Regions from separate parts of the Streptomyces sp. YGL11-2 genome, predicted to be linked through region 2. Evidence: riboswitches for the same ligand, from Rfam matches in the RefSeq annotation. Region 2 holds a riboswitch; the other holds the start of a gene.
What was found. Region 2 has a riboswitch for cobalamin ahead of cobN (cobaltochelatase subunit CobN). Riboswitches for the same ligand answer to the same signal wherever they lie in the genome.
Positions count from the first base shown of each region.

Region 1: linked by a shared signal. The riboswitch ahead of ACO1BR_RS04870 (ribonucleoside-diphosphate reductase subunit alpha) and the one ahead of cobN (cobaltochelatase subunit CobN) in region 2 are both predicted to bind cobalamin.

Region 1 is NZ_JBNHIN010000003.1:51,623-61,843, forward strand. Features, by position in the region: gene ACO1BR_RS04860 (transglycosylase domain-containing protein) at 1-1,191, opposite strand, end outside; gene ACO1BR_RS04865 (ribonucleotide-diphosphate reductase subunit beta) at 1,321-2,349, opposite strand; gene ACO1BR_RS04870 (ribonucleoside-diphosphate reductase subunit alpha) at 2,340-4,769, opposite strand; cobalamin riboswitch at 4,931-5,081, opposite strand; gene ACO1BR_RS04875 (GNAT family N-acetyltransferase) at 5,185-5,685, opposite strand; gene mctP (monocarboxylate uptake permease MctP) at 5,845-7,452, opposite strand; gene ACO1BR_RS04885 (DUF3311 domain-containing protein) at 7,530-7,790, opposite strand; gene ACO1BR_RS04890 (GntR family transcriptional regulator) at 8,052-8,813, opposite strand; gene ACO1BR_RS04895 (extracellular solute-binding protein) at 9,056-10,221, shown strand, end outside.
Region 2 is NZ_JBNHIN010000002.1:297,506-307,726, forward strand. Features, by position in the region: gene cbiE (precorrin-6y C5,15-methyltransferase (decarboxylating) subunit CbiE) at 1-1,098, shown strand, start outside; gene cobM (precorrin-4 C(11)-methyltransferase) at 1,095-1,886, shown strand; gene ACO1BR_RS03655 (hypothetical protein) at 2,012-2,332, shown strand; gene ACO1BR_RS03660 (cobalt-precorrin-5B (C(1))-methyltransferase) at 2,426-3,589, opposite strand; gene ACO1BR_RS03665 (cobalt-precorrin-6A reductase) at 3,613-4,395, shown strand; gene ACO1BR_RS03670 (precorrin-2 C(20)-methyltransferase) at 4,470-6,032, opposite strand; gene ACO1BR_RS03675 (precorrin-8X methylmutase) at 6,029-6,661, opposite strand; gene cobG (precorrin-3B synthase) at 6,658-8,217, opposite strand; cobalamin riboswitch at 8,315-8,463, shown strand; gene cobN (cobaltochelatase subunit CobN) at 8,497-10,221, shown strand, end outside.

The DNA.
Region 1 (10,221 bases), on a different contig from region 2:
GGACGCCGCGAGCACGAACGGCTTGAAGGCGGAGCCGGCCGGGACCGCGGAGGTGTCCGCGTTGTTGCTGAAGTGCCGGGTGGCGTCGGCGCCGCCGTACAGCGCGACGATCGCGCCGTCCTTGGGGCGTACCGAGGCCGCGCCGAATTCCGCGTAGGTGTCCTCGGGGCGTTTCTCCGGGTCGATGTTCCTGCCGCGGACGTCGTCGACCGCCTTTTCCAGGCGGCGGGTGCGCTCCTTGTCGAACGTGGTGCGGATGCGGTAGCCGCCGCGGGCCAGGTCCTTGTCGGTCAGCCCGGTGGCGCTCTTGACGAACTTGTTGGCGATATCGACGAGATAGCCGATCTGGCCGGCCTGGCTGGTGGGCTTGGCCACCGGGCGCGGCTCCGGGAATTCCTGGTACCTGGCCCGTTCTTCCTTGCTCATCTTCCCGGTGGCGACCAGCCGGTCGAGTATCCACTTCCAGCGTGCCACCGCCCGCTCGTGATTGGCCTTGCCCAGCCCCGGGTCGTACTGCTCGGCGCCCTTCAGCAGGGACGCCAGCAAGGCCCCCTGACTGGGGTTGAGGTCCTTGGCGTCGATGCCGTAGTACGCGTGCGCCGCCGCCTGTATGCCGTTCGAACCGCGGCCGAACCAGCTGGTGTTGAGATAGCCGCGCAGTATCTCCCGTTTGGACTTCTGGTTGTTGACCTTCAGCGCGATGATGAATTCCTTCACCTTGCGGGTGGCGGTCTGGTCCGGGGAGAGATAGGTGTTCTTCACATACTGCTGGGTGATCGTGGAGCCGCCCTGGGTGTCCCCGCCGGACAGCATGTTCACCACGGCGCGGCCGATACCGGTCAAGGAGACGCCGGAATCGCTGTAGAAGGTGGCGTTCTCGGCGGCTATCACCGCGTCCTGGACGTGTTCCGGCACTTTGTCGAGGGTGACGTTCTGCCGGTTGACCGCGCCCACGCTGACCATCTGGCTGCCGTCCGCCCAGTAGTAGACGGTGGCCTCCTTGTTGGCCAGCGCGTTCTCGTTGGGGATGTCGACCTTGGCGTAGACGACCGCGAACAGTCCGGCCAGGCAGGCGACTCCGAAGGTGCAGCAGCCCAGCCACAGCCGCCATGACGGCAGCCAGCGGCGCAGGCCCCGCTTCCCCTGGCGCGGATAGTCGAGGTACCGGCGACGTTTTTTCGTGCCCTCCATACTCGCGTAGATGCGGTGGAGGCGGCTCCGGTTGCCGGTCCGGCCACCCGCTAATCGAACGCTCACAATTGGCGGGTGGCCGGAACGCGCCGGTCGTCAGGGCGCGGAGAGGTGCGCGGACGCGTCCGGTCAGAACTCGTCGTCGAACGAGACCGAGCCCTCGACGGCGACCTGGTAGGCCGAGGCCCGCCGCTCGAAGAAGTTGGTCAGCTCCTGGACGTTCTGGAGTTCCATGAAGGAGAACGGGTTCTCCGAGCCGTAGACCGGCGGGAAGCCCAGCCGCTGCAGCCGCTGGTCGGCGACGCACTGCAGGTACTCGCGCATCGACTCGGTGTTCATCCCGGGCAGTCCGTCGCCGCACAGGTCCCGGCCGAACTGGAGCTCCGCCTCCACGGCCTCCTTGAGCATGTCGGTGACCTGCTGCCGGAGCGCGTCGTCGAAGAGGTCCGGCTCCTCCTCGCGGACCGTGTCCACCACCGAGAAGGCGAACTCCATGTGCATCGACTCGTCGCGGAAGACCCAGTTGGTGCCGGTGGCCAGCCCGTGCAGCAGACCGCGGGACCGGAACCAGTAGACGTACGCGAACGCGCCGTAGAAGAACAGCCCCTCGATGCAGGCGGCGAAGCAGATCAGGTTGAGCAGGAAGCGGCGGCGGTCGGCCTTGGTCTCCAGCCGATCCATCTGCTCGACGTGGTCCATCCACCGGAAGCAGAACTGCGCCTTCTCCCGGATGGACGGGATGTTCTCCACGGCCGCGAAGGCCGCGGCGCGGTCGTCCGGGTCGGGGAGGTAGGTGTCCAGCAGCGTCAGGTAGAACTGGACGTGCACCGCCTCCTCGAAGAGCTGACGGCTCAAGTAGAGCCGAGCCTCGGGGGAGTTGATGTGCTTGTAGAGGGTCAGCACCAGGTTGTTGGCGACGATCGAGTCACCGGTGGCGAAGAACGCGACCAGCCGGCCGATCATGTGCTGCTCGCCGGGGGACAGCTTGGCGAGGTCGGCGACGTCGGAGTGGAGGTCGACCTCCTCGACGGTCCAGGTGTTCTTGATCGCGTCCCGGTAGCGGTCGTAGAAGTCCGGGTACCGCATGGGGCGCAGGGTCAGTTCGAAGCCCGGGTCGAGCAGGTTCTTGTAGGTGGTCGGGGTGGACATTACTGGCATGCCTCGCAGGACTCGGGGTTTTCCAGGGAGCAGGCGACCGCCTCGGGGTCGGTCACCGGCAGTTGCGCGGGGACGGTCGCGGCGCGGGCGACCGTGACATTGGCGCCTGACGCCGCGCGGGCGATCCGGGTCGCCGGCCGCGAGCGCAGGTAGTAGGTCGTCTTGATGCCGCGCTTCCAGGCGTAGGCGTACATCGAGCTGAGCTTGCCGATGGTCGGCGACGCCATGAAGAGGTTCAGCGACTGGCTCTGGTCCAGATAGGGCGTACGGTCCGCGGCCATGTCGATCAGCGCGCGCTGCGGGATCTCCCACGCGGTGCGGTAGCGGTGCCGGACGTCCTCGGGGATCCGGCTCACGTCCTGTACGGAGCCGTTGGCGTCCCGCAGCGCGTCCCGGGTCCGCGCGTCCCACAGGCCCAGGGCCTTGAGCTCCTCGACCAGATACGTGTTGACCTGGAGGAACTCACCCGACAGCGTCTCGCGCTTGAAGAGGTTGGAGACCTGCGGCTCGATGCACTCGTACACACCGGCGATGGAGGCGATGGTGGCGGTCGGCGCGATCGCCAGCAGCAGGGAGTTGCGCATCCCGGTCGCGGCGACGCGGGTGCGCAGGGCGGCCCAGCGGTCCGCCCAGCGGGGCTCGGCGTTCGGGTAGTGGTCCGGGTGCAGCACACCGCGGGCCGTACGGGTCGCGGACCAGGCCGGGTGCGGGCCGTGCCGGTCGGCGAGGTCGGCGGACGCCTCGTAGGCGGCGAGCATGATCCGCTCGGAAATACGGGTCGACAGCTCCCGCGCCTCGGCGGAGTCGAACGGCAGCCGCAGCCGGAAGAAGACGTCCTGCAGACCCATCAGGCCCAGACCGACCGGGCGCCAGCGGGAGTTGGAGGCGGCGGCCTGCCCGGTCGGGTAGAAGTTGATGTCCACCACCCGGTCGAGGAAGGTGACGGCCGTACGGACGGTGGCGTCCAGCCGCTGCCAGTCCATCCGGCCGTCCTCGCCGAGATGCGCCGCGAGGTTGACCGACCCCAGGTTGCAGACCGCGGTCTCCCCGTCGTCGGTCACCTCCAGGATCTCCGTGCAGAGGTTGGAGGAGTGCACGACGTTGCCCGGCTCGGCGGTCTGGTTGGCGGTGCGGTTGGCGGCGTCCTTGAACGTCATCCAGCCGTTGCCGGTCTGCGCCAGCGTCCGCATCATGCGGGAGTACAGCACCCGGGCGGGGATCTGCTTGAGGGCCTTGCCCGCGGTCTCCGCCGCCCGGTACGCGGCGTCGAACTCCGCGCCCCACAGGTCGACCAGCTCCGGCACGTCGGCCGGCGAGAACAGCGACCAGTCGGCGTCCGCCTCGACCCGGCGCATGAACTCGTCGGGGATCCAGTGCGCGATGTTGAGGTTGTGGGTGCGCCGGGCCTCCTCGCCCGTGTTGTCGCGCAGCTCCAGGAACTCCTCGATGTCGGCGTGCCAGGTCTCCAGGTAGACGCAGGCCGCGCCCTTGCGCCGGCCGCCCTGATTGACCGCCGCCACCGAGGCGTCCAGGGTGCGCAGGAACGGCACGATGCCGTTGGAGTGCCCGTTGGTGCCGCGGATCAGTGAACCGCGGGCGCGGATGCGGGAGTACGAGAGGCCGATGCCGCCCGCGTGCTTGGAGAGCCGCGCCACCTGGTGGTAGCGGTCGTAGATCGAGTCCAGCTCGTCCAGCGGCGAGTCCAGCAGATAGCACGAGGACATCTGCGGGTGCCGCGTACCGGAGTTGAACAGCGTGGGGGAGGAGGGGAGGTAGGACAGCGTGCTGGTCAGCCGGTACAGCTCGGCGACGTCCGCGAGCGCCCGCGCCGAGTCGTCCTCGGCCAGGCCGCAGGCCACCCGCAGCAGGAAGTGCTGCGGGGTCTCGACGACCTGCCGGGTGGTGGGGTGGCGCAGCAGATAGCGCGAGTGCAGCGTCCGCAGCCCGAAGTACCCGAAACGGTCGTCGGCACCGTCCGCCAGGGCACCGTGCACCAGCGCGTCCAGCCGCTCGGCGTGCGTGCGCACGAACTCCGCGGTCCCGTCCGCGATCAGCCCCTCCCGGTGACCGGTCGCCACGGAGGCGGAGAAGGAGACCGCGCCCTGGCCGGCCGCCTCCTCGGCGATGGCGCGGGTGAGCAGCCGCGCGGCGAGCTTGGAGTACTGCGGCTCGTCGCCGATCAGACCCGCCGCGGCGTCGATCGCCAGCGACCGCAACTCGGCCTCGTCGGAGCCCGGGTGCCGCCCGCGCAGCGCGGCGGCGGCCACCTTGCCCGGGTCGGTCTCGGGCAGATCCGCGGTCAGCTCGGTCAGGGCGCGCAGCAGCGCGGTGCCCGGCCCGTCCGAGCCGGGGGGAGGCGTGGCCGCCGCGGGTTGCACGACCCCGGCGGCTGACGCGGGTTCCGTTGGCGCGATGGTCACGTGATGCTCTCCCTCACTCGGCGGGGGCCAGGAGAGCGGCGGCGCGACGGGCGCACGCGGGCAGGCGGCACCCCGTGACGGTCAGGGGCGCGCGGGCAGGCCGCACGGCGTCCATCGGCCCAACCCTCGGGGCCCGGACGTGTCGACGCCGCACCGATGGCGGTGCGGGCGTGCCGTCGGCAGGTCCTCGGACTCAGGGACGCACGACCGGGCCGTACGGAACGACCGGTGGTGCGCACGCATACCGTTGCGGGACAGTTCCGGATTCGCACCGGATTCCCCTGCGGCGACAGCGAGGACGAGCATACATCTTGTGCTGCTCCCCGCACGCACCCCCACATCTTGTGTCGCTGCCCATACCATCCCCATAGGTGTGCGAACGGCCGGACCGCGCTGCGCACCCCGGGAACGGCCCTCAGGGCAGCTCACGGGCGAACGCCCAGAGCGCGATTCCGGGTATCGGCTCCCAGTCCCGCTCCGCCACTCGCGCGAATCCCAGCCGCCGGTACAGCCGGTGAGCCGGGAGCAGATGCTGCTGGCTCGACAGCACCATCCCGCGCAGTCCCAACTCCCGCGCCCGCGCCAGACACGCCCGCACCAGCGCCTCCCCGACCCCGCGCCCGCGCCCCTCGCGCCCCACCGCCAGCATCCGGAACTCACCCTCCCCGGGCCCTGCCAGCTCCGCGTACGGACTCCCGTACGCGGCGAAGGTCACCGCCCCGAGCACCGCCCCGCCCGCCCCGGCAGCCACCAGCACCTCGGCCTGCTCCGCGCGGTGCGCCACGTCCCGCAGTTTCGCGGCGTACGGATCGTGCTCCCCGAAGGTCAGCAGCCCATCGGCCAGATACACCTTCGCCACCAGTTCCCCGACCGTCGCGAACTCCGTCTGTCGCACGGGCCTGATCGTGATGTCCATGGGGATCAGTGTGGCGGGAGCAACGAGGTTGCGGGGAGGGGGTATTGACGTCGGCCCCCGGCCGCTGAAGGACGGGACCCTCTGGCTGCGTGCCCCGCGTAGCGGAAGGCCGTCGCATTCCCGCGGGAACGCGACGGCCCTCCGCCGTGGTTGAGACCGTCAGTGCCCCGCCCCCGCCCCCGCCGTCGCCGGCGGCAGGTCGGCCGTGACGCCCTTGTCGCCGAGGTCGGCGGTGTAGTCGTCGGGGGAGGTCTCGTCGGTGCCCTCGGGGGCCTTGAAGGCCCGTAGGACGAACGTCAGGACGACCGCCACCACCACGTTCAGGGCGAAGGCGGTCAGGCCGATGTAGCCGATCTGGCCGATGCCGGGGATCTCCGCGCTGGAGCCGCCGAAGTGCTTCTGGGTCGGGCTGGCCACCCCGTACGCGGCGAGGGTGCCGTAGAGCATGCCGACCGCCCAGCCGGCCAGCAGGGCCCAGCGGTGGAACCACCGGGTGAAGAGGCCGCCCACCAGCGCCGGCATGGTCTGCAGGACCCAGATGCCGCCCAGCAGCTGGAAGTTGATCGCCACGGTCTTGTCCATCGTGAGGACGAAGACCAGCGCGCCGACCTTGACCAGGAGGGAGACCAGCTTGGCGACCTTGTGCTCCTGCTCGGGCGTGGCGCCGGGCCGCAGGAAGTCCTTGTAGACGTTGCGGGTGAAGAGGTTGGCGGCGGCGATCGACATGATCGCCGCGGGCACCAGCGCGCCGATGCCGATCGCGGCGAAGGCGACCCCGGCGAACCAGCTGGGGAACATGTCCGCGAAGAGCTGCGGGATCGCCAGCTGCGGGTTGCCCTTGATGTCCGTACCGGCCTTGACCGCCATGAAGCCGAGCAGCGCCAGCAGCCCCAGCATGAGTGAGTACAGGGGCAGGATCGTGGTGTTGCGGCGGATCACGTTGCGGCTGCGCGAGGACAGCGTCGCGGTGATCGAGTGCGGGTACATGAACAGCGCCAGCGCCGAGCCGAGCGCTAGAGTGGCGTACGCCCACTGGGCGTTGGGGCCGCTGGTCAGTTCACCGCGTGGCTTGCCGGTCGGTCCGGTATGGGCCAGAGCCTTGCCCGCCGCGTGGAAGATGGCGTCGAACCCGCCCAGTTTGACCGGGATGTAGACGATCGCCACCCCGATGACGAGGTAGATCAGCCCGTCCTTGACGAACGCGATCAGCGCGGGCGCCCGCAGGCCCGAGGAGTAGGTGTACGCGGCCAGCACGGCGAACGCGATCAGCAACGGCAGGTCCTTGACGAACCCGTTGGTGTGCTCCCCGCCGCCGACACCCATCACGTCCAGAACGGCCTGGATGCCGACCAGTTGGAGCGCGATGTACGGCATCGTGGCGAGGATGCCGGTGAGTGCCACGGCCAGCGACAGCCCCTTGGAGCCGAACCGCCCGCGCACGAAGTCCGAGGTGGTGACGTACCCGTGCTTGTGCGAGACCGACCACAGGCGGGGCAGGAAGGTGAAGATCAGCGGGTAGACCAGGATGGTGTACGGGACGGCGAAGAACCCGGACGCGCCCGCCGCGTAGATCGCCGCCGGGACGGCCACGAACGTGTACGCGGTGTAGAGGTCGCCGCCGAGCAGGAACCAGGTGATCCAGGTGCCGAAGCTGCGTCCGCCCAGGCCCCATTCGTCGAGGTTGGCGGACTGCTCGGCCTGTCGCCAGCGGGCGGCGAGGAAGCCCATGACCGTGACGGCCAGGAAGAAGAAGACGAAGACGGCCAGCGTGACGCCGTTGACGCCCTTGGTGGCGGCGGCGAGCTGCGCGCCGGCGAGGTCCGTGGAGGTGGTGGAGGCGAACGTCACTGGTCCGCACCGCCCTTGCGGGCGCGCTGCTCACGCTGGACGAGCTTGTAGGCGATCGTGGTGAGCGCGGTCGAGATCAGCACCCACGCCATCTGGTACCAGTAGAAGAACGGGATCCCGATGAGCGTCGGCTCGATCCTGGCGTACGAACTCACCCACAGCATCGCGACGAACGGAGCGAGCAGGCACAATCCGGCCACCACGCGTGCGGGGGTGACGACCGGTCTGCGGTCCGGTGAATCGGCGTTCTCTGTCATGCCCGTGGCTCCGTCCCTGGCGAACTCCTGTGTAATCGGCATGAATTTAAGCCAGTGACGTGGCGCGCGTCACTAGCTGTCCGCATATCGGTATGGCGTCGGTGCGTCGGGTGGGGCGGCCGTCGGCGCGGCCGGGGGCGGGTGGACGAGCCCGGGGGGCGGCGTGTTCGGATCGGACAGGTGCCGGGGCGCGTCCGCGGGAGCGTGCCGGGGCGCGCCCGCGCGCACGGGCCGGTGCCGCGCGGGCGGGGCGTCCGCGGCTCAGTCCGCCGGGCGCTGGAGCCGGGCCACGAACTTGTAGCGGTCGCCGCGGTAGACCGAGCGCACCCATTCCACCGGCCGGCCCTGGGCGTCGAGGGAGTGCCGGGAGAGCATCAGCATCGGCAGGCCGACGTCGGTGCCCAGGAGGCCGGCCTCGCGCGGGGTGGCGAGCGAGGTCTCGATGGTCTCCTCGGCCTCCGCGAGCCGGACGTCGTAGACCTCGGCGAGCGCGGTGTACAGGGAGGTGTACTTGACGAGGTTGCGGCGCAGCGCCGGGAACCGCCGGGCGGACAGATGGGTGGTCTCGATGGCCATCGGCTCGCCGCTGGCCAGCCGCAGCCGCTCGATGCGCAGCACCCGGCCCCCGGCGGCGATGTCGAGGAGCCCGGACAGCCGGTCGTCGGCGGTGACATAGCCGATGTCCAGCAGCTGGGAGGTCGGCTCCAGGCCCTGGGCGCGCATGTCCTCCGTGTAGGAGGTCAGTTGCAGCGCCTGGGAGACCTTGGGCTTGGCGACGAAGGTGCCCTTGCCCTGGATGCGCTCCAGGCGGCCCTCGACGACCAGTTCCTGGAGGGCCTGGCGGACCGTGGTGCGGGAGGTGTCGAACTCCGCGGCGAGGGTGCGCTCGGGCGGGACCGGGGTGCCGGGCGGCAGGGTCTCGGTGATCTCCAGCAAGTGCCGCTTGAGGCGGTAGTACTTGGGCACCCGGGCGGTGCGCGTCGCGCCGCCGCCGTTCTCGGCACTGCCCGCGTCGGTCTCCATGACCCGCCTCTCCGACTCCTGTCGTGCTGCCGTCACCGGCTCCTCCGTACGTAGCGGCTCACATCGTGGCACGGGTGGGATGCGGCTGTTCCCGCGCGGCTCCCGGCCCGGCAGATGTCGGTCCGGTAACGGACCTGACAGCGACTCTTATACACCCTTGACACCCCAAAAGGTCTAGGCCAAGCTGCGAGCACTGGTCTAAACCATTAAAGACCACACCCGTCCTTGAGGGGGAGAACGCAATGAAGCGTGGACTCATAGCGGCGACGGCGGTCGCGGGAATGCTGATGAGCATCGCTGCCTGTGGGTCGAGCGGCGGCAACAGCGCGGACGGCTTCAAGGGCCGGAAGTTGACCGTTTGGGTGATGGACGGTTCCAATCCGGCGCAGTGGACCAAACAGGTCTCCGAGCAATTCGCGAAGAAGACCGGCGCCACCGTCGCATTCAAGGTCCAGCAGTGGAACGGCATTCAGCAGAAACTGAGCACCGCCCTTTCCGAGGACACCCCGCCGGACGTCGTGGAGATCGGCAACACCCAGACCGCCGCCTATGCCAAGGCCGGCGCACTGGCCGACCTCGGCGATCTGAAGAAGGAAATCGGCGCGGACTGGAGCGACGCCTTCAACAAGGCAGCGATGGTGGACGGGAAGCAGTACGCGCTGCCGTGGTACGCCGGCAACCGCGTGGTGATGTACAACAAGAAGATCTGGGCCCAGGCCGGGATCACGTCGCTGCCCACCACGCGCGCCGAACTCTTCAAGGCGTTCGATGCCATCAAGAGCAAGACCGATGCCGAACCGCTCTATCTCCCGGGCCAGAACTGGTACTTCTTCGACGGCCTGACCATCGGCACCGGCGCCGACCTGGTGAAGCAGGCGGGCGGTAAATGGGTGTCCAACCTCGGTGACCCCAAGGTCGCCAAGGCCATGGACATCTACAAGCAGTACCAGGCGTTCAGCACCGCCCCGAAGAACAAGGACGAGGCCACTCCGCAGCAGGCCGAGGTCTTCGCCAAGGGGAAGACCGGCGCCATCATCGCCATGGGATACGAGGCCGCCGAGGCCGTCAAGACCAACCCGAAGATCAAGGACGACATCGGGTTCTTCACCATCCCGGGGGAGACCGCCGCCAAGCCCGAGGGCGTATTCCTCGGCGGTTCCAACTTCGCGGTCGCCGGAATGGGCAAGAACCAGGAACTCGCCAAGCAGTTCCTCAAGGTCGCCCTCTCCAAGGACAACGACGCGCAGATGGTCAGGGAAGCTGGCTGGACGCCCAAGTCACCGGCCCTGGCCGGCGCCGCCAAGGAGAACCCGGCCGCCGCGGCTGCCGCACCCGCCGCGGCGAAGTCCGGCGGCACCACCCCGCTGATCCCCCAGTGGGCCGCGGTCGAGAACGTGCCGAACCCGAT
Region 2 (10,221 bases):
CTGCTCGCCGCGCACGAAGGCCGCCGGGTGTGCGTACTGGCCAGTGGGGACCCGATGTTCCACGGGATCGGCCGGACGCTGACCGAGGTGCTGGCGGAGGGGGCGGCGGCGCCCCGGCCGCTGCACGTGGTGCCGCATCCGTCGTCCGTGTCCTACGCCTGCGCCCGGCTGGGGTGGGCGGTGGAGGACACCGAGGTGGTCACGCTCGTCGGGCGGCCCGCGGGGAATCTGGCGGGGGCGCTCCACGACGGGCGGCGGGTGCTGGTGCTGTCGGCCGGGGCCGGGACGCCCGGTGAGGTCGCGGCGCTGCTGCGGGCGCGGGGTTTCGGGCCGACCCGGATGCGAGTCCTGGAGCAACTCGGCGGCGGGCGCGAGCGGTTGGCCGAGGGTACCGCCGACGGCTGGGACGCGCCGGCGGGCGATCCGCTGAACGTCATCGCGCTGGACTGCGTCCGCGCGCCGGGCGCACTGCGCCTGCCGGCCGTTCCCGGGCTCCCGGACGACGCCTACGAACACGACGGCCAGCTGACCAAGCGTCATGTCCGGGCCGCCACCCTGGCCGCGCTGGCGCCCGCGCCCGGCGAACTCCTCTGGGACATCGGTGGCGGCTCCGGCTCCATCGCCATCGAATGGCTGCGCACGCACCGCAGTTGCCGTGCGGTCAGCGTCGAGCGCGACGCCGAACGGGCCGCGCGGATCGGCCGCAACGCGGACACCCTCGGCGTACCGACGCTGCGCGTGGTGCACGGTCCCGCGCCCGCCGCGCTGGACGGGCTGCCGACGCCGGACGCGGTGTTCATCGGCGGCGGCCTGACCGCCCCCGGCTTGCTGGACGCCTGCTGGGCTGCGCTGCCGCCGGGCGGCCGGATCGTCGCGAACACCGTGACGCTGGAGTCCGAGGCGCTGCTCGCCGACCGGTACCGGCGGTTCGGCGGCGAACTGGTGCGGCTGGCGGTCGCGCACGCGGTGCCGGTCGGCGGCTTCACGGGCTGGCGGCAGGCGATGTCGGTCACCCAGTGGTCGGCGGTGAAACCCGTACACCCCGGTGCCCGGGAAACCTCCGTGCACCCCACCCCCCAGGAGACCGAGGAACCATGACCGTCCACTTCATCGGCGCGGGTCCCGGCGCCGCCGACCTGATCACCCTGCGCGGCGCCCGTACCCTCGCCGCCTGCGGCGTGTGCCTGTACGCGGGCAGCCTGGTGCCGCGCGAACTGCTCGCCGAATGCCCGCCCGGGGCCCGGCTGATCGACACCGCGCAGCTCGACCTCGACACGATCACGGCGGAGCTGGTGCGGGCCCACAAGGAGGGCCACGACGTCGCCCGGCTGCACTCCGGCGATCCGTCCGTCTTCAGCGCGGTGGCCGAGCAGATGCGCCGTCTGGACGCGGCCGGGGTGCCGTACGAGGTCGTGCCCGGTGTGCCCGCGTTCGCCGCCGCCGCGGCGGCTCTCAAGCGCGAACTGACGGTGCCCACCGTCGGGCAGACCGTCATCCTCACCCGGATCGCACAGCAGGCCACCCCCATGCCCGACGGCGAGGACCTGGCCACCCTGGGGCGCAGCGGTGCGCTGCTGGTGCTGCACCTCGCGGCCCGCTACGTCGACCGGGTCGTGGACGAGCTCATGCCGCACTACGGCGCGGACTGCCCGGCCGCCGTCGTGGCGATGGCCTCCCGTCCCGACGAACTCGTCCTGCGCGGCACGCTCGGCGATATCGCCGGCCAGGTGAAGGGCGCGGGGGTGGTCCGGACGGCAGTGATCATGGTCGGCCGCACGCTGGGCGCCGAGCAGTTCCGCGACAGCCACCTCTACTCGGCGGAGCGGGAGCGCCCGCACGCACCGTGCGGAGATCCGACGGCCTTTGAGGGTACGTCAGCGCCGTGATGGGCCCCTCGGACCTGTCCGGATGATTATATGACCGCATCGGGGTGAATATCCGTTTCCGTGCCGAGGGCTGCCGGTAAGGAAGCTGCGACACCGGGGGGACCGATGCAAAGGAGCACGCCACGATGCGTACCAAAATGGCCGCCGGCACGGCCGTCGCCGCGATCCTGCTGTCCCTCTGCGGCACCACCGCCGCCAGCGCCGACGGTCGGGAGGACGGCCACGGGAAGGCGAAGCGCCATCACTTCGAGATGAAGGAAAGCCCGATCAGGATGGCCGCCTGTGCCCTCGGGTCGGCGCTGGGCGCGCTGACCGGTGGGGACGCCAGCTGCTGGCGCGACCACGGGTACGGACCTGTCTTCCGTACCCATGAGAAAACCGGTCACCAGCGCATGGACCAGGGTCGCGAGGGCGAGTTCGGGCGCCGGAGCGAGATGTCGCAGTAGTGGCGACGGGCCGCGCGGCGGGGGGCGCCGGATTCCGCCGGCGTCCGACCGCCGCGGTGTGGTTTCACGTGAAACCGCACCACAGCGGCCCGTTCAGCCTCCCGGCCCGCGCGGCTCTGCCCGTCCCACCACCATTCCCGCCCGGTCGATACAGATGACATCGACCGCTACCGGCGCCCCGCGCAGCACGGCCAGTGACGCGTCACGTGCTGTGGCCGCCACCAGGTCGCCGAGCGGAACGCCGGCCGCCGCGCACAACTGGAGCGCGGCGAGGCCGGTGTTGGCCCCGGCCACCGTGTCCGCCAGCGCCTCGTCCGCACCACCCCGCCGGGCCAGCTCGGCCAGGAAGCCCTTGTCCACCTGGGACCGTGCGGAGTGCAGATCCAAATGACCGGCCGCCAGTTTGGACAGCTTGGCGAAGCCGCCGCAGATCGTCAGCCGGTCCACGGGATGGCGGCGGATGTACTTGAGCACCGCCCCCGCGAAATCCCCCATGTCCAGGAGCGCGTCCTCCGGCAGGTGGTGCAGCGCCACGGCGACCTTCTCCGAGGTCGATCCCGTGCACCCGGCCACATGGCGCCGTCCCGCGGCGCGCGCCACATCCACCCCGCGCCGGATCGAGTCGATCCAGGCGGAGCAGGAGTACGGCACGACGATCCCGGTCGTCCCCAGGATCGACAGCCCGCCCAGGATCCCCAGCCGCGGATTCCAGGTGCTGCGGGCGATCTCCTCCCCGTGGTCGACGGAGATCTCCACCTCGACGTCGGCTGCGGCTCCCCCGCCGCCGTACCGTTCGGCGACGGCCGTCAGATGCTCCCGGATCATCTGGCGCGGTACGGGGTTGACGGCGGGTTCGCCGACATCCAGCGGCAGCCCCGGCCGGGTCACCGTCCCGACCCCGGGACCGGCCCTGAACACCACGCCCGAACCGGCCGGCAGCACACGCACCGTGGCGCGCACCAACGCCCCGTGCGTCACGTCGGGATCGTCCCCGGCGTCCTTCACCACCCCGGCCATGGCGCGGGTCGGCTCCGCACCCGGAGCCGTCAGCTCCTCGACGGCGAGGGCGAAGGACGGCGTCTGCCCCTTCGGCAGGGTGATCGTCACCGGGTCCGGGAACTCCCCGCTCAGCAGTGCCGTGTACGCGGCGCTGCTCGCCGCCGTGGCACACGCCCCGGTCGTCCACCCGTGCCGCAGCCCGGTGTGCGCGAGCTGCGCGCTCCGGCCTCCCGTACCCTTCGGTTGCGCGTCAGCCACGGAGGAACCCGCTACCCATGCCGATGAACGACACCGCCCGCCACGTACTCGTCCTCGGCGGCACCACGGAGGCCCGCCGCTTGGCCGCCGCCCTGGAGCAGGAACCGGGGGTACGGGTGACGAGTTCCCTCGCCGGTCGGGTGGCGGCGCCGCGGCTACCCGCCGGGGAGGTGCGCATCGGCGGGTTCGGCGGCCCCGAGGGCCTCGCCCGCTGGCTGCGCGAGCATGCGGTGGACGCGCTCATCGACGCCACCCATCCTTTCGCCGGCACGATCAGTTTCCACGCGGCCCAGGCCGCCGCCACCGCCCATATTCCCCTGCTGGCGCTCCGCCGCCCCGGCTGGGTCCCCGGACCCGGCGACATCTGGCACCCGGTCCCCTCATTGGCCGACGCCGCCCGTGCCCTCCCCGGCCTGGGCGCCCGGGTCTTCCTCACCACCGGCCGGATGGGGCTGTCGCACTTCGCCCACCTCACGGACCTCTGGTTCCTGGTCCGCTCCGTCGACGCGCCCGAGCCGCCGCACCCGCCCCGTATGACGGCCCTTCTGGACCGCGGCCCCTTCACCCTGGACGGGGAGCGGGACCTGCTGCGCCACCACCGCATCGACGTCCTGGTGACGAAGGACAGCGGCGCGGCGGCGACGGCTCCCAAGCTGACGGCGGCGCGCGAGGCCGGAATCCCCGTGGTGGTCGTCCAGCGGCCACCCGCCCCGGAAGGGGTACCGGTGGCCGCGGGGCCTGAGGAGGCCGCGGACTGGCTGCGGACGACCCTCGGACCACCGCCGGTGACCCGCCAACTCGGCTGAGAACGGGTCGGATTGGGAGCCGGCCCGCCGCCCTGCCTCTTGGGCCTGTCCTCTGGGTCAGGGGCGGAAGTGCCCTAGGACTCCGGGTACCTCCGGGGCGTCCAGACGGTCTGGGTCCCGTCGTCGCGCCGCACTGACTGCGTCTGCGACGAGCCGACGAGGAGGATGGTGCGCATGTCGACCTGGTCCGGGTCCAGGTCGGCGAGCGGGACGGTCCGCAGGGATTCCTCGGGTCCGCCGACGTCGCGGGCCAGGATGACCGGGGTGTCCGGCGCGCGGTGCTCCAGGAGGAGTTCGCGAGCCTTGGCCACCTGCCATGTACGGGAGCGCGAGCCGGGGTTGTACAGGGCCAGGGCCAGATCGGCGGAGGCCGCCGCGCCGAGGCGGGTGGCGATGACGTCCCAGGGCTTGAGGCGGTCGGAGAGCGAGATGACCGCGTAGTCGTGGCCCAGCGGGGCGCCGGCCCGGGCGGCGGCGGCGTTGGCGGCGGTGACCCCGGGCAGCACGCGCACCGGGACGGAGCGGTACGGGTCCTGGGAGGCGACTTCCAGGACCGCGGTGGCCATGGCGAAGATGCCGGGGTCGCCGCCGGAGACCACGGCCACCCGCCGGCCGCGGCGGGCCAGGTCGAGGGCGAGTTCGGCGCGCTCGGACTCGACCTTGTTGTCGGATCCGTGGCGGCGCTGCCCGGGGCGTATCGGCACGCGGTCCAGGTACGTGGTGTAGCCGACCAGGTCCTCGGCGGCGGCCAGCGCGCCGCGGGACTCGGGGGTGAGCCAGAGGGGGCCGGCGGGACCGGTACCCACCACGACGACCTCGCCGCACTCGGCGGCTGGCGGCGGTTCGGTGGCCGCGATCCGGCTGGGCACCACCGCGACCGAGAAGTACGGGACGGTGTCGGCGTCGATGGCGGCGAGCCGGTCGGTGCGCTCACCGGACATGGTGGCGCGTTCGACGTAGCGGGCCTCCGCGATCCGGCCGGAGCGTGCCATGGCGCGGCGCACGGTCGGGAAGGTGCGGCCGAGCTTCATGACGACGGCGGAGTCGGTGGCGGCCAGCCGCGCCGTCAGCTCTTCCTCCGGCAGCGTGCCGGGGAGGATCGTCAGCACCTCGTCGGCCTCGGCGAGCGGGGTGCCCAGGCAGGCCGCGGCGGCGCTGAGGGAGGTGACGCCGGGGATGACCTCGGTCGGGTAGCGGTCGGCCAGCCGCTTGTGCATGTGCTGGTACGAGCCGTAGAAGAGCGGATCGCCCTCGGAGAGGACGGCGACGGTGCGGCCGGCGTCGAGGTGGGCGGCGAGCCGTGCCGCCGCGGACTCGTAGAACTCGTCCAGCGCGCCCCGGTATCCGCCGGGGTGGTCGGTCGACTCCGTGGTGACCGGGTAGACCAGCGCTTCCTCGATGTGGTCGGCGCGGATGTGCTTCGCCGCGATGGAGCGCGCGATCGAGCGTCCGTGCCGGGCGCTGTGATACGCCACCACATCCGCCTGGGCGATGACCTCCACCGCCCGCACCGTCATCAGGGACGGGTCGCCGGGGCCGAGGCCGACGCCGTAGAGACGGCCGGTGGACTGCTCCGGGTGCTGCACCGACTGCCGTTCCGGCACGCCGTTGTGGGCCTGCTGCTCGCTCACGCTCACTCTTCCTCGCTTGCCAGGGCGTTGATAGCGGCTGCGGTCATGGCACTGCCGCCGCGCCGCCCGCGCACCACGATGTGATCCAGCTTCGACGGGTGGTCGATCAGCGCGTCCTTGGACTCGGCCGCGCCGATGAAGCCGACGGGTATGCCGATGACGGCGGCGGGGCGGGGCGCCCCTTCCTCGATCATTTCGAGGAACCGGAAGAGGGCGGTGGGGGCGTTGCCGAAGGCGACCACCGCGCCCTCCATCCGGTCCCGCCACAGTTCGAGCGCGGCGGCGCTGCGCGTCGTCCTCATCCGCGCGGCGAGCTCCGGCACGGACGGGTCGGTGAGCGTGCAGAGCACCTCGTTGTCGGCGGGCAGCCGCTTGCGGGTGACGCCGCTGGCGACCATGTTGGCGTCGCAGAGGATCGGTGCACCGGCGCGCAGCGCGGCGCGGGCACCCGTCACGACCCCGGGGCTGAAGGCCAGGTCGCGTACGAGGTCGACCATGCCGCAGGCGTGGATCATCCGGACCGCGACCTGGCCGGCGTCGGCGGGCAGTCCGGAGAGATCCGCCTCGGCGCGGATGGTGGCGAAGGACTGGCGGTAGATCTCCGCCCCGTCCTTTTCGTACTCGAACGCGGTCACTGGGGCCTCGGGGTGGTGGGTTGAGGGGTGATGGGGGTGGCGTGGGACGGACCCGGTGCCGGTCGTGTTTCACGTGAAACCGGGTCCGGTGCGGCCGATTCCCGTGAAACGGCGGGCAGTTGGGGTGTTTCACGGGAAACCGGCGCCGGTCGTGAGGAGCCCCGTACGGCGGGGGACGGCGCCGGGTCCTCGGGCCGTACGACGGCGGTGCGGTAGCCGTCGGGTGTCGCGACGACATCGACCCAGGTTCCGCGGGGGTGTCCGCAGCGGCGTGCGCAGCCGGACCAGTGGACGGGGAGGCCGCCGCCTCCCGCGGGGGCGGAGGCACCCTCGGCGAGGGCGGCGGCGACGTCGGCGCGGACATCCGTCAGGGACTTGGCGCACCCGGGGCGGCCGGTGCAGGCGCTGAGGCGGTGCCAAGGCGAGGCCGGGTCGGTGATCAGCCCGGCGGCGGAGAGTTCGCGGAGGCGCAGGGGCGCGGTCGCGGCCGGCAGGCCGGGAAGGACGATCCCGCGCCAGGGGGTGAGCCGCAGTTCGCCCGTGCCGTCGTCGGCGGCGATGCCGGTCAGCGCGCGCCACTGGGTGACGGTCAGCCGGCCCAGGGGCGCGAGAACGGCAAGCGCCCGGCGCCCGTCGGCGCCGTCGACGAGGCCGGGGGCGCGGGAGTCGGCGTACCGCGGGGCGGAACGCGGACCGGGGGCCGCGCCGGCATCCGCCGCGCATTCCGAATATCCCGCGTCATTCACGTCATTCACGTCATTGACGTGTTCGGCGGCGATGCCCGCCGTCCGCAGGGCTCGCGCCACCTCGCGGGCGGTGAGCGCGCGGTCGGCGGGGAGTTCGCGGACCCGCCAGGCGCCGCTGCCGCTCGCCCCGGCGGTGGTCAGAAAGGTCTCGGCGGCGGTGAGCGCGGCACGCGGAACGTCCTCGCCGGCGATCCGCAGCGCGGCCGGGTCGTCACCGACCCGCAGCAGCGCCCCGCGCCCGGACGCGGCACCCGCAGCGCTCGATCCCCCGGTCCCCGATCCCGCGATGCCCGATTCTGCGATCAAGGTCACATCGCCGCCGAGGCCCGCCACATCCCCCCGCCCGTCGTCGAGGACGAAGAGGAACCGGCCCGAAAGCCCCGTCGCGGCCGTGCTCGCGCAGAGCAGCGCGTCCAGGCCACGGGTCCACAACCGCACGTCAGACGGGGTGTGCTGGTCCAGTCCGGCCAGCGGCGAGGCCACGATGTTGCGGATCCGCTCATGGCGGACGGACGGGAGCAGCCCGGCGCCGGCGAGCAGGTCCGCGAGCCGTCGGCCGCAGCCGTCGGGCAGTCCGCGGAGTTCGACGTTGCCGCGGGAGGTGAGCGAGAGGTGGCCGTCGCCGAGGTGTTCGGCGGCGTCCGCCAGCGCGGTGGCCTGGCCTACCGCCAAGTCCCCTGCCGGCAGCCGCACTCGGGCCAGCTGCCCGTCGGCGGCGGAGTGCAGCCGCAGCGCTCCCGGGCAGGCGTCACCGCGATCCCGTACGGGCGGTTCGGCCCGGTGGGGCGGCGGTGCGGGGGAGGGCGGCATGGCGGCGAGCATACCTACGCCGGGTCGCTCCGAAACCGGGGGCGCAAGGCCCCGGCGAGCGCCCCCGGAGGCGCGCTCCCGCTGCCGGGACGCAGCCCTTACTATGCAGGTCGGTGGGTCGGCTGACCCGCCGGACGCCAGCGACGGCGCCAGGGAGGAAGCCCGGTGAGAATCCGGCGCGGTCCCGCCACTGTGAACCCGGCCTCCGCCGGGTGAGCCAGGAACTCCCGCCGTCCATACGACCACCCGGGGCGCGGACACCCCGAGGAAGGCTGCGCCGTGATCCTGCTGCTGTCGACCTCCGACACCGACCTGCTCAGCGCTCGTGCCGCCGAGGGACCGGTGCCGTACCGGCTCGCCAACCCGGCCCGACTCGACGTCGCCGAACTGCCCGGCCTCCTCGACGGCACCGGTCTCGTCGTCGTACGCCTCCTCGGCGGCATCCGCGCCTGGCAGGAGGGGCTCGACCTGCTGCTGGCCGCGGACCAGCACCGCCCGGTCGTCGTCCTCACCGGTGAACAGGCCCCCGACGCCCAGCTCATGGAGGCGTCCACCGTCCCGGTCGGCATCGCGGCGGAGGCGCACGCCTACCTCGCGCACGGCGGTCCGGCCAACCTGGAGCAGCTGGCCCGCTTCCTCAGCGACACCGTCCTGCTCACCGGCCACGGCTTCGAGCCGCCCGCGCCCGCGCCCTCCTGGGGCCGGCTGGAGCGCGCGGCGTGCGACGTCAGCGGCCCGACGGTCGCCGTGCTCTACTACCGCGCCCACCACATGAGCGGCAACACCGCCTTCGTACGGGATCTGTGCGACCGGATCGAGGAGGCCGGCGGCCGTCCGCTCCCGCTCTTCGTCGCCTCGCTGCGCGCCCCCGAGCCGGAGCTGATCGAGGAACTGCGCGCGGCCGACGCGATCGTCACCACCGTGCTGGCCGCGGGCGGCACCAGGCCCGCGGAGGCGTCGGCGGGCGGCGACGACGAGTCCTGGGACGCGGGGGCGCTGGCCGCCCTGGACGTGCCGATCCTCCAGGCGCTGTGCCTGACTGGGTCGCGCGCCGCCTGGGAGGAGAACGACGAGGGGGTGTCCCCGCTCGACGCCGCCTCGCAGATCGCGGTGCCCGAGTTCGACGGGCGGTTGATCACCGTGCCGTTCTCCTTCAAGGAGGTCGACGAGGACGGCCTCCCGGTGTACGTCGCCGACCCCGAACGCGCCGCCCGGGTCGCCGGGATCGCCGTCCGGCACGCCCGGCTGCGGCACATCCCGGCCGCCGAGAAGCGCCTGGCGCTGGTGCTGTCCGCGTACCCCACCAAGCACTCCCGGATCGGCAACGCGGTCGGCCTGGACACCCCGGCGAGCGCCGTCGAACTGCTGCGCCGCCTCCAGGCCGAGGGCTACGACTTCGGCGCCGAGCCGGTCCCCGGGCTCGCGTCCGGCGACGGCGACGAGCTGATCTACGCCCTCATCGAGGCCGGCGGCCACGACCAGGAGTGGCTGACCGAGGAGCAGCTGGCCCGCAACCCGGTCCGGATCCCGGCCGCCGACTACCGGCGCTGGTACGCGACGCTGCCGGAGGAACTCCGCAGCTCCGTCGAGGAGCACTGGGGCCCGCCGCCCGGCGAGATGTTCGTCGACCGCTCCCACAACCCCGACGGCGACATCGTGCTCGCCGCGCTGCGCCGCGGCAATCTGCTGATCCTCATCCAGCCGCCGCGCGGCTTCGGCGAGAACCCGATCGCGATCTACCACGACCCCGATCTGCCCCCCTCGCACCACTACTTGGCGGCCTACCGCTGGATCGCCGCCCCCGCCGCGGACGGCGGCTTCGGCGCCGACGCGATGGTGCACCTCGGCAAGCACGGCAATCTGGAGTGGCTGCCCGGCAAGAACGCCGGACTCTCCGCGGCCTGCGGCCCGGACGCGGCGCTCGGCGACCTCCCGCTCGTCTACCCCTTCCTGGTCAACGACCCGGGCGAGGGCACCCAGGCCAAGCGCCGGGTGCACGCCACC